3 regions of the Blautia sp. AM28-27 genome follow, and region 3 is predicted to be linked to each of the others. Evidence: predicted binding sites of a transcription regulator. Region 3 holds the regulator's gene; each other region holds the start of a gene.

Region 1 (3,821 bases), on a different contig from region 3:
AAGCTGTTTCAATTCTGGTATAATGGAGCCTGGATTTTAGGAAAGCTGAAAAAGAATCCCATAGAAGAGAGGAAGATATCCTATGAAACAGTCGGTATTAGAATATAAGAAACTTCTGGAGCAGAAAGGCCTTCTGGTGGAATTTGCAGAGCCGGAAGGAAAAGAAGGAGAGGACAGACCCGTTACCCTCGTAACGTATTTTTCGGGCGGAGCGGATCAGGGAACGCTGTTTCTCTGCAAAGGAGCTGCATTCAAAGAGGCATACTTAAAAGACGCCGTAAACCGCGGTGCTGTTGCCTATGTAAGTGAAAAAAAATACGAAGCGGGAAAAGAAATTCCGGCGCTCATCGTCAACGATGCCAGAAAAGCACAGTTTGTGCTGGGTGAGGCGTTTTACGATTATCCGGCAAAGTCGCTGCATGTCACGGCGCTGACCGGAACAAAAGGAAAGACAACGACAGCCTACTACCTGCAGTCGATGCTCGATGCCTGCCTGAAAAAACAGGGCGGAAACGGATGTGCACTGTTAAGTTCGATTGAATATTACGACGGAAAGACGAGAGAAGCATCAACGCTCACCACGCCGGAATCCCTGGAGCTGTGCCGTCATATGCGCAATGCCGTAGATGCAGGCCTTTCCCATATGGTGATGGAAGTATCCTCCCAGGCGCTCAAATACGAGAGAGTCGGAAACACGCATTTTGATACCGCCATTTTCCTGAACATCTCCAAGGACCACATCAGCCCGACGGAGCACAAGGATTTTGATGATTATTTCCAGTCGAAATTAAAGATCTTCGACCGCTGCACCTGCGCCTGCGTGAACCTGGACAGCGACCATATCGGGGAAATCCTGAAAGCTGCGGCAAAATGTGAGCGCGTCGTTACGTTTGGATCGAAAGAAAATGCTGTAATCCGCGTGAGTGATATCAAGCCGGGCAGAGGAAAATTCTATTTCCATGTGGCAGGACCGGATTTCTCGGAAGATTTTACCCTGCCGGTGCACGGAGCCTTCAATGTGGAGAATGCCGTAGCTGCCATTGCGGCTGCCTGGTCGATGGGAATCCCGGTTTCGCTGATCAAGGAAAGCCTCCTTGGCGTCACCGTTCCGGGAAGGATGGAGACGTATGAGAGCAGCGCGGGCGAGGTCACGGCGATCGTGGATTTCGCGCACAATGGCCTGAGTTTTGAAAAAATGTTTGATACCGTAGCACTCGAATATCCGGGGAGCCGCGTAAGCGTTGTGTTCGGAACCCCGGGCGGAAAAGCATTCAACCGCAGAAAAGATATGGGTGAGATTTCCGGAAAACGGGCGGACCGGATTTTCCTCGTACCGGATGATCCGGGAAACGAAGATCCGCAGGCGATCTGTGAGGAGATCGGCGGGTACATAGCAAAGGAAGGTGCATCCTTCCAGATCCGCATGGACCGCGGAGCAGCAATCCGGGAGGCGATTCTTGGCGCCGTACCGGGAGAGGTTGTTCTGATCCTTGGAAAAGGCGCGGACGTGACGATGCACGTCGGAAACGGAAATGTGCCGTACCGGTCAGATGCCGTCTATGCAAAAGAGGCGCTTGCCGAATATGGAAATGCATTTGCCGAAGCGGCAACGGCTCGTGAAACAGAAGAATAGAAGCAAAAACAGAAAAAACAGAGCAAAAAAGACACGGAACAGAAAAATCCGTGTCTTTTTTGCGTCTGGCGGCAGCAGAAATGAAAATCAGACAGGAAATTTGGCGGATACATCCTACAAAATGTAGAAAAGAAGGACAGAAACTAGCCCGTATGACGAAAAGTTGTTAAAAATATAACGAACGAAAGTTAGACTTGTGAAACTAAACACAGAAAGCAAAAACCCGGGAACCATGCGGAAAAAGACGAATTCTGCGGGATGAAGGACAAAGCTGTAAGTTTTTGGAAAGAATTCTTGTGAAAAAGAACAAAAAATGGTATAATTGTATTGAAATATATCCAGAACACCCCTTCTGGAAGCGTACGGGCTCAGTGAGAAAAAAGATTTCACGAAAATGCTCGAAAAAAACACTTGTTAAATTCTTGTCATAGTGCTATGATAAGGAAAGTGAAAAATTTATCAATCACAAAAACCAACTAGGGGTATTTTAGAAAGGAGTATTTATGAGCAGCAAGATTACCATCATTGGAGCTGGAAGCGTTGGATCTACGATCGCCTATACACTGTCGAACGAAGACATCGCGTCTGAGATTGTTCTCATCGATATTAACAAGAAAAAAGTAGAGGGAGAGGTTATGGATATCGCGCAGGGTACCTGCTTCCGCGATCCGGTCTCCATCATCGCAGGTGAGTATGAGGATGCCAAGGACTCTGATATCGTAATTATTACTTCCGGTATTGCAAGAAAGCCTGGCCAGACCCGTATTGAGCTGACCCAGACCAACGTAAACATCTTAAAATCCATCACACCGGAAATCGTAAAAGCGGCTCCGAATGCCATCTACATCATTGTAAGCAACCCGGTTGATATCATGACCTACGTGTTTACAAAGATCTCCGGACTTCCGGAAAACCAGATCCTTGGTTCTGGTACCATGCTGGATTCCGCGAGACTTCGCTGCGGACTGTCTGAACACCTCAACATTGCCCAGAAAAACATCCACGCTTACGTATTCGGTGAGCACGGCGATACTTCCTTCATTCCGTGGAGCGGCGCTTACGTTTCCGGTGTCAGTCTGGACGAGTACTACGAGACCGTAGAAAAAATGGGCAGGAACGTAACCAAGATCGACAAAGATGCTATGCTGGAGTACGTAAGAACTTCCGGCGGACAGGTTATTGCAAACAAAGGAGCTACTTTCTATGCAGTATCTGTTGCAGTATGCAAACTGGTAGCAACCATTCTTTCTTCTTCCGATTCTGTAGCAACCGTATCTTCCATGATGCACGGTGAGTACGGCATCGAGGATGTATGCTTAAGCACACTGACCCTCGTTGGACCGAAAGGCGTACAGGGCAAGATTCCGATGCGTATGACAAAAGAGGAAGTAGAAAAACTCAAAGCAAGTGCCGACGCATTAAAAGCAGTTATCGCACAGATCGAGCACTAAGAGCGGGCAATAAGCTCAAAACATAAAATTTATGGCAGTGGCAGAAAGTGCGAAAGAGCGGTATCTCCCACTGCCTTAACGTGCGCCTGAAGAAATTTTCCGCCGGGTGTACATAAAAAGAGTACCGGAAACTTTTCCGGTGCCGGACAGAAGATACCGCAGGAAAAATGGAAACCAACAGGAGCAAGTAAGAAAGGAGCAATTCCATGACCTACAGTTATTTTCCGGGCTGTACGCTGAAGAACAAAGCAAAAGATCTGGATCATTATGCCAGAGAGTGCGCAAAAGTTCTGGGATTTGAACTGGAAGAAATTGAAAACTGGCAGTGCTGCGGAGCTGTGTATCCACAGGCATCCGATGAAATCGCCACAAAACTTTCTTCGGTTCGCGCCTTAGCAGACGCCAAAGAAAAAGGACAGGATCTGATCACAGTCTGTTCCGCCTGTCATCACGTGATCAAACGCGTAAACGATGACATGGCGAATGTAGAAGACATTCAGACAAAAGTAAACAACTACATGGCTCTTTCCGAGCCATATCTTGGCGAAACGAAAGTACTTCATTATCTGGAAGTGCTGCGTGACGTCGTTGGATTTGACAAGATCAAAGAGAAAGTGGTAAACCCATTAAAAGGAAGAAAAATCGGCGCATATTACGGCTGTATGCTGCTTCGTCCGAGCACCACAATGCAGTTTGACGATCCGGAAAATCCGACAATCATTGAAGACTTTATCAAG
Region 2 (3,821 bases), on a different contig from region 3:
ATACATTTCCCCGAGCGAGGTGGACGGCATTCCGGTTGTGGATGAGGATGTGGATCCGGCAGAGTGTGTAACGCTTGGAGATTACAAAAAGCTCACACTGGAAAAGAAAGTAGAGCAGGTAACGGATGATGACGTACAGACGGCCATTATGGCAGAGACAGCTGTCACCATGGACGATCCGGACGCCACCGTACAAAAAGGCGACACCGCCGATATTGCCTATGTTGGCAAAGTTGATGGCAAGGAGTTTGACGGCGGAAGCAGCGATTCCTACAATCTGGTGATCGGATCCGGTACCTTCATCGATGGATTTGAGGATGGTGTCATTGGAATGAAAACAGGGGAGACAAAGGATCTGAACCTGAAATTCCCTGACAGCTATCAGAGTACCGATCTGGCAGGAAAAGATGTTGTGTTTACCGTTACGGTAAATGCGTTTACCCGCCCGGCAGAAAACATTGATGGATGGGAACTCGACGATGCATGGGTAGCAGAGAATACAGATTACAGTACTGTGGAGGAATACCGTGCCGGAAAACGCGCAGAGCTGGAGGCTGCAAATGAGACGACAGCGGAAAATAATCTGCAGAATGACGCGATGCAGCAGGTGGCAGACGGCTGTACGTTTCACAAAATTCCGAAATCCTATATCACCCTTGGCGAAGAAGATTACGATAAACGGTATACCGCTTATCTTCAGAATTACGGCATTTCCCTGGACGACTATCTGGAGCAGTATGCGGACAGAGCGACCTACAATCAGGAGAAAGCAACGTATGCAGGAACGATGGCAAAAAGTGCCCTCCTTCTGGATGCCGTAAAAGAGGCAGAAGGCTGGACAACAGATGACCAGGATTACCAGCAGATCTTAAACGACGAGGCAGCCAATGCCAATATGTCGCAGGAAGATTTCCTGAAGGCAGCCAATGACTATTACGGGGAAGATACGGTAGTGCGCAACATCATGATGGAGCGCATGATCAATATGGTTCTCGATAATGCAACGGTCAATACTGTGACTGTGGATGCAGACGGAAATACAGTAGAATAAAAAGAGAAATCACCCCGGAAAACAGGATAAAAATTTCTGTTTTCCGGGGTGATTTAACCGAATCAAGTAAGTCCCCTGCTTCCATTGCGAAAAGCAATAAGCAGTGGATGGGGACTTGCTTGTATCAGGAGGAGTGCAAGCTCCTTCTGATAAACTGCGGAGCAGTTATTTGGTTATGAGCAAGTAGCGAAGCGGATTGCGAATATCCGCTTCGCATGTGGGAAACGAATTGTGTTCGTTACGCCATGATTTTGCGGAACAGATCCTTCAGATCTTCTACGCTTGCATCCTTCGGATTGCCCGGTGCGCAGGCATCTGCGTGTGCGGAATCTGCAAGGAACTGCAGATCTTCTTCTTTGACTGCCTCGAGAACAGATGGGATTCCAACGTCTGCGGACAGCTTCTTAACAGCATCAATCGCTGCTTTTCTGTACTCTTCCTGAGACATTTCGTCTACACCTGCAACGCCCATGGCACGTGCGATTTCACGGTATTTCTCACCGGTGCACTCCTGGTTGTATTCCATAACGATCGGAAGCATCATGGCACATGCAACACCGTGTGGGGTATCATAAACAGCACCAAGGGTGTGTGCCATGGAGTGAGCGATTCCAAGACCTACGTTGGAGAAGCCCATACCTGCGATGTACTGGCCAAGAGCCATTCCTTCGCGTCCCTCTTTGGTGTTTGCGACAGCACCGCGCAGAGATTTGGAGATGAGTTCGATGGCTTTGAGATGGAACATGTCAGTCATTTCCCATGCAGCTTTTGTGGTGTAGCCTTCGATTGCGTGAGTCAGAGCGTCCATACCGGTGGAAGCGGTCAGGCCTTTCGGCATGGAGGACATCATATCCGGGTCAACAACTGCGATGATCGGCATATCATGCGGGTCAACGCATACGAATTTACGTTTTCTTTCTACGTCGGTGATAACGTAGTTGATGGTAACCTCTGCAGCAGTACCGGCTGTAGTCGGAACGGCGATGATCGGTACACACGGATTTTTGGTCGGTGCGGTGCCCTCAAGGCTTCTGACATCCTCAAACTCCGGGTTTGCGATGATGATACCGATGGCTTTGGAGGTATCCATAGAAGAGCCGCCGCCGATGGCGATCAGATAGTCAGCGCCGGATGCCTTGAAAGCTTCTACGCCGTGTTTTACGTTTTCGATGGTCGGGTTTGGCTTGATATCGCTGTAAAGCTCATAGTCGAGTCCGTTTGCGGTCAGAATATCGGTTACTTTGGAAGTAACGTTGAATTTAATCAGATCCGGGTCAGAGCATACGAAAGCTTTCTTGAAGCCGTGTGCCTTTGCTTCATTTGCGATCTCGGCAATAGCGCCTGCTCCGTGATAAGAGGTTGCATTTAAATTAATACGATTTGCCATGATTGAAAAACTCCCTTCTAAAATGAATAAATGGTTTTACTGAACTTGTTATTATATTAACAAATCCGGAAGGGAAAAAGAAAGTGACAGAAGAAGCGAAGTGTAACACTTTAAAAAAAATCGCCATTGTGACAAAAACAACAGAACAAAATTTGTGAAAAATAACCAGAGAGTGTCTGAAAAACCATTTCCGCAATCTGCAAGCCCCACTTTGACACGCGCTCTAAGAGAGCAGCTGCAGATTCCGGAACAGTTTTTTTAAGTCTTCCGGCATTGCCCGGACGAGAAGAGCGGCAAACTCGGAAGGTGTCAGATCCATGCCGGTAAGCACCCATTTTACGGTCATGGTGATGGAACCCTGACAGTACATTTCGAGAAGAAAATGCATTTCCGGTGAAACCGGACTGCCGCTTTTTTCGTGAATCAGATTTTCGTAGAACGCGAGAATCAGATCGAAATCGTGCTCACGCAGAGAATTCTGCTTGTCGTAGCGGAAGGCAGCGGCGAAAAAAGCTTTTTCTTTCTGAATATAGGTAAATTTCTTTTCCAGACTGTCAAAAACGGTCGTTCCGCGACCCATATGTTCGAAGGATTTTGTCAGTAATTTATCAAAATACCAGTTGATCAGATCGTATTTGTCGAGAAAATTGCGGTAGAAGGTCTGGCGGGTAACACCACAGATTTCACAGATCTGGCGCACGGTGATCTCTTCGACAGGGGTTGTTTTCATGCACTCCTTCATGGATTCGGCAAGACGGTATTTTGTTTTTTCTCCTTTGGGAGCAGATACGGTGGAATGGATCATCCGGGCAGTTTCCTTTCGCTTCGAAAATTGTAACTATGCAGAGTTATGCATATATTATAACGCGAATCCGAAAAAATAAAAAGCCCTGAACATGTTCCGGAGATAAGATACAGGAACATATTCAGGACGATTTTGCCTATTTTCTTTTGTTTACGGCCTGTCCGACACAGTAGCATACAGCGGCAACAACCATGCCGTTGATGGAAGCGATGCCCCAGTGTAAGAGGTTCGCAACAATGGCACCGAGAATGACACCGGCAACCGCAAACCAGTCTACGGTTTTAAGTTTCGGCTGATCGGTTTCAAAGTCCTCTTTGTTCATGAAGTAGGCGAGCACCAGAATCATGCCGACCGGCGGCAGGGTACAGTTCAGAATGTTGAGCCAGCCGCAGAAGTTGTAGTACAGCCATACGGAGGCAACCGTTCCGATGATACCGGAAAGGAGAACCATCGGTTTTTTCCTCTGATGGAAGATGTTGGCAAGACCAAGACCTGCGGTGTACAGAGCGTTGTCGTTTGTAGTCCAGATATTAAGACCGAGAACGAGAACAGCCAGGTAGAACAGGTTCAGGCGGACC
Region 3 (3,821 bases):
ACTCTCCGATTCTTTCCGTTTTGCTTTCCCATACGATAACGATCCGGCGTTTTACGCCTTTTAAAATCGTTTCCATGTATTTAATATTGCCTGTTTTTCCGGAGGTATTCACAAATTTCATCCGGCACTTCAAAAAAGTCCGCCCGGAGTCCTTTTGGGAACCCGTGATTCTGATCTGCTTTGCTCAGATTGACTGCAATCCTCTGATAATCTCGGATGCTGTTACATAGGAAGCACTGCTTTTTTCTTCCGCAGCCTCTCCCGCCTTTCCATGCGCATATGCCGCCAGTGCCGCTGTTTTGGCAAGGCTGATTTTTTTCTCATTTTTTTCACACTGACGTTTTGCTGCAAAGGCGCCTGTGATTCCCGCGAGCACATCGCCGCTTCCCGCCGTCGCAAGCGCACTGCTTCCGCTTGTGTTTATGTAATACTGCTCACGCCCTTCCTCTGCTGTCACGGTTACGGAATCCTTTCGTACACAGCAGGCCTGGTATTTTTCGGCTGCCCTTCCGGCGCTTCCTGCCGGCTCACGCTGGCATTCTGCAATGGTCGTGTGCAGCAGCCGTGCAAGCTCTCCTACATGAGGCGTTAAAATTTTTTCTGCCCGGCAGCCCGAAAGAATCTCTGCATCTTCTGCAATCAGGTTCAGCGCATCTGCATCCAGAACAAGAGGAACTTCTGTGTGCTGCACCGTAAAAACGAGCAGTTCTTTTGCCGTCCGGCTTTTGGAAAGCCCCGGTCCCGCAACAACAGCGTCCGCCCAGGCGAGATCCTGCAGCAGGGCTTCTTCCGGAAGCGGCTCATCCTCCTTCCAGAAATCCGCCATTGCTTCCGGCAGGGCACAGAAAAGCGGCGTACGGTTTCTTTCCTCTGTCACAACCTTTACCATGCCGGCACCGGATGCAAGGACTGCCCTGGCACACAAAACAGCGGCTCCGCACATGGCACCGGAACCGGCAAGTACCAGCACCTTTCCGAAGGTTCCCTTATTTCCCATCGGCGTGCGGGTAAGAAACCGGTCCAGATCTTCTTTTTCCACTGAACCGTACCAGGGCGTCTCCTCTTCTCCTGCATCAAAGCCGATTCCGATATCACGGACCAGGACCTCTCCGGCATATCGTTTTCCGGGATCAAAAAGAAGCCCTGGCTTTGCACAGGCAAATGTCACCGTGGCTCTGGCTTTCACCGCCGCATCAAGGACCTCTCCGGTATCCGTGTGGATCCCCGAAGGGATGTCCACGGCAAGAACAGGAACACCGCTTGCGCAGATTGCTTCCACTGCCCTCCGGTACTCCCCTGCCAGCGGACGGGATACGCCAATTCCAAAGATGGCATCTATGATAACAGTATATTCCCGGAAATCCGGATTCTTAACCTCACGGACCCCATAATTTTCCGCAATTTTCTTCTGTGCTCTCATGCCTTCACTGTATTTTTCCGGATTTCCAAGACAGAACAGTTCCGCATCCACCCCTTTCGTCTTTAAAATCCGTGCAATTGCCGCACCGTCCCCTCCATTATTTCCGGGACCGCACACAGCAAGGACTTTTCCTGTATCCCATGTTCCATTTTGAAGCTCCTCCACGCAGGACAGCGCCGCGCGCTCCATCAGTACCAGGGACGGTACCCCCATGGTTTCGATCGTATTGCGGTCTGCCTGCTTCATCTGTGCTGCTGTAAGAATCCGTTTCATCGCTTTTCCTCCTTTTCCTGCCTTATCCGGAAAGTGAACAGAAAAAGTCTCCGGTTTCCCGAAGACTCTCCTGCTTTTGTTTTGGTTTCTTAATTGTTCTTTGGATGCTCCGCCTCATATCTGGTCAGATTGTAGGAGAGACGCATCAGACTTTCGGAAAGATGGACGTTCTCGACGATCACATCTTTCGGAAGTTTTAAGTTTAGATCGGTATGTGCAAAATTCCAGATTGCTTTTACACCGTTGTCCACGAGAATCTCTGCCATCTCTACCGCTTTTGCTTTTGGCAGTGTCAAAGCCGCAATCTCTACATGGTGTTCCTTGATAAATTCCGGAAGCTCGTCCGCCATGCGGATTTCAATTCCGCGCACGGAGATTCCTTTTAATACCGGGTTGACGTCAAAAATACCGACCGTTTTGAATCCGCTTCTTTCAAAGGCCGCATAATTGGCAAGTGCCTGTCCCAGATTTCCGGCTCCGACAAAAATCATATTGTGGACTCTGTCCAGACCTAAGATTTTTCCAATCTCGCTGTACAGATACCGCACGTTATAACCATACCCCTGCTGGCCGAAGCCGCCGAAATTATTTAAATCCTGGCGAATCTGGGAAGCTGTCACTTTCATCCGCTCGCTCAGCTCACCGGAAGAGATCCGTTCTACTCCGTCCTCCAGCAATTCGCCCAGGTAACGATAATATCTAGGAAGTCTTTTGATAACTGCCCGCGAAATTCCTTTTTCTTCCAAGATAAATTCCTCCTTATTTACACCTGCATATATTCATATTATATATGGTTGATAGAAAATTGTCAAAGATTTCTTGAAATTTTGTGTATTACTCTCTATAATAAGGATGGTGTATTATGTCAAAATACAGAAATATGTTATCTGGAGGAACCACATGATTCTTGCATGTCAGAATATCTCGAAAGCATTCGGGACAACGGAAATTATCAAAAATGCATCTTTTCATATAGAAGAACGCGAAAAAGCCGCACTGGTCGGCATCAACGGCGCCGGAAAATCGACGCTGTTAAAAATCATCATCGGCGAAATGAGGGCCGATGAGGGAGAGGTCATCCTCTCCAAAGGAAAGACGATGGGCTATCTCGCCCAGCATCAGGATCTGACCGGACACCTTTCCATTTACCAGGAAGTGCTGACCGCGAAACAGAATCTGATTGATATGGAGGAACGCCTCCGTCAGATGGAAAGTGATATGAATACAAAATCCGGTGCAGAGCTGGATGAACTTCTTTCCACCTACACCCGCCTCTCCCATACCTTTGAACTGGAAAACGGATACGCGTACCGCAGTGAAGTCGTCGGTGTTTTAAAAGGTCTTGGCTTTTCCGAGAGCGATTTTGAAAAACAGGTGGACTCCCTCTCCGGCGGTCAGAAGACCCGCGTGGCACTTGGTAAACTGCTGCTCACCAAACCGGACATCATTCTGCTCGACGAGCCGACCAACCACCTCGATATGGACTCGATCTCCTGGCTCGAAACGTATCTTTTAAATTACAGCGGAGCCGTCCTGATCGTCTCCCATGACCGTTACTTTCTCGACCGCGTTGTCACAAAAGTCGTTGAAGTGGACAATAAAAAAGTAACAACTTTTGAGGGAAACTATACCGCCTACAGTCAAAAAAAAGCAATGCTCCGTGAAGCCGCTTACCATGCCTGGGTCAACCAGCAGCAGGAAATCCACCATCAGGAAGAAGTCATTGCAAAGCTGAAATCTTTCAACCGCGAGAAATCCATCAAACGCGCCGAGAGCCGTGAAAAAATGCTGGACAAAATGGATGTGCTGGAAAAGCCGACCGAAGTACGCTCCGATATGCGGATCCGTCTGGAACCGCGCATCACAAGCGGAAACGATGTGCTGACCGTCGAGCACCTCTCCAAAGCCTTCCCGGGACAGACGCTTTTCCAGGATCTGAATTTCGAAATCAAGCGCGGGGAGCGCGTCGCAATCATCGGAAACAACGGAACGGGAAAAACGACGATCTTAAAGATCTTAAACGAAGTCATCCGCCCGGATGTCGGCTCTTTTACACTTGGAAGCCGTGTACAAATCGGTTACTACGATCAGGAGCATCAGGTGCTCCACATGGAAAAGACCATTTTCC

What was found. Region 3 encodes Rex, which represses fermentation and respiration genes when NADH is low (regulators of the CRP and FNR family bind a similar motif). Its sites were predicted from a motif close to ATTGTTAANTANTTAACAAT; they were not measured.
Region 1: a site for Rex is predicted at 2,044-2,063, ahead of DW743_RS05945 (L-lactate dehydrogenase). Genes of this name have one in related genera too.
Region 2: a site for Rex is predicted at 2,483-2,502, ahead of fucO (lactaldehyde reductase). Genes of this name have one in related genera too.

The regions. Positions count from the first base shown of each region.
Region 1 covers NZ_QUJK01000002.1:387,172-390,992, forward strand. Annotated here, with positions in the region: gene DW743_RS05940 (Mur ligase family protein) at 83-1,633, shown strand; gene DW743_RS05945 (L-lactate dehydrogenase) at 2,137-3,084, shown strand; gene DW743_RS05950 (CoB--CoM heterodisulfide reductase iron-sulfur subunit B family protein) at 3,291-3,821, shown strand, end outside.
Region 2 covers NZ_QUJK01000029.1:3,106-6,926, forward strand. Annotated here, with positions in the region: gene tig (trigger factor) at 1-1,051, shown strand, start outside; gene fucO (lactaldehyde reductase) at 1,290-2,438, opposite strand; gene DW743_RS17460 (TetR/AcrR family transcriptional regulator C-terminal domain-containing protein) at 2,662-3,243, opposite strand; gene DW743_RS17465 (cytosine permease) at 3,380-3,821, opposite strand, start outside.
Region 3 covers NZ_QUJK01000001.1:849,461-853,281, reverse strand. Annotated here, with positions in the region: gene DW743_RS04070 (NAD(P)H-hydrate dehydratase) at 185-1,693, opposite strand; gene DW743_RS04065 (redox-sensing transcriptional repressor Rex) at 1,783-2,439, opposite strand; gene abc-f (ribosomal protection-like ABC-F family protein) at 2,594-3,821, shown strand, end outside.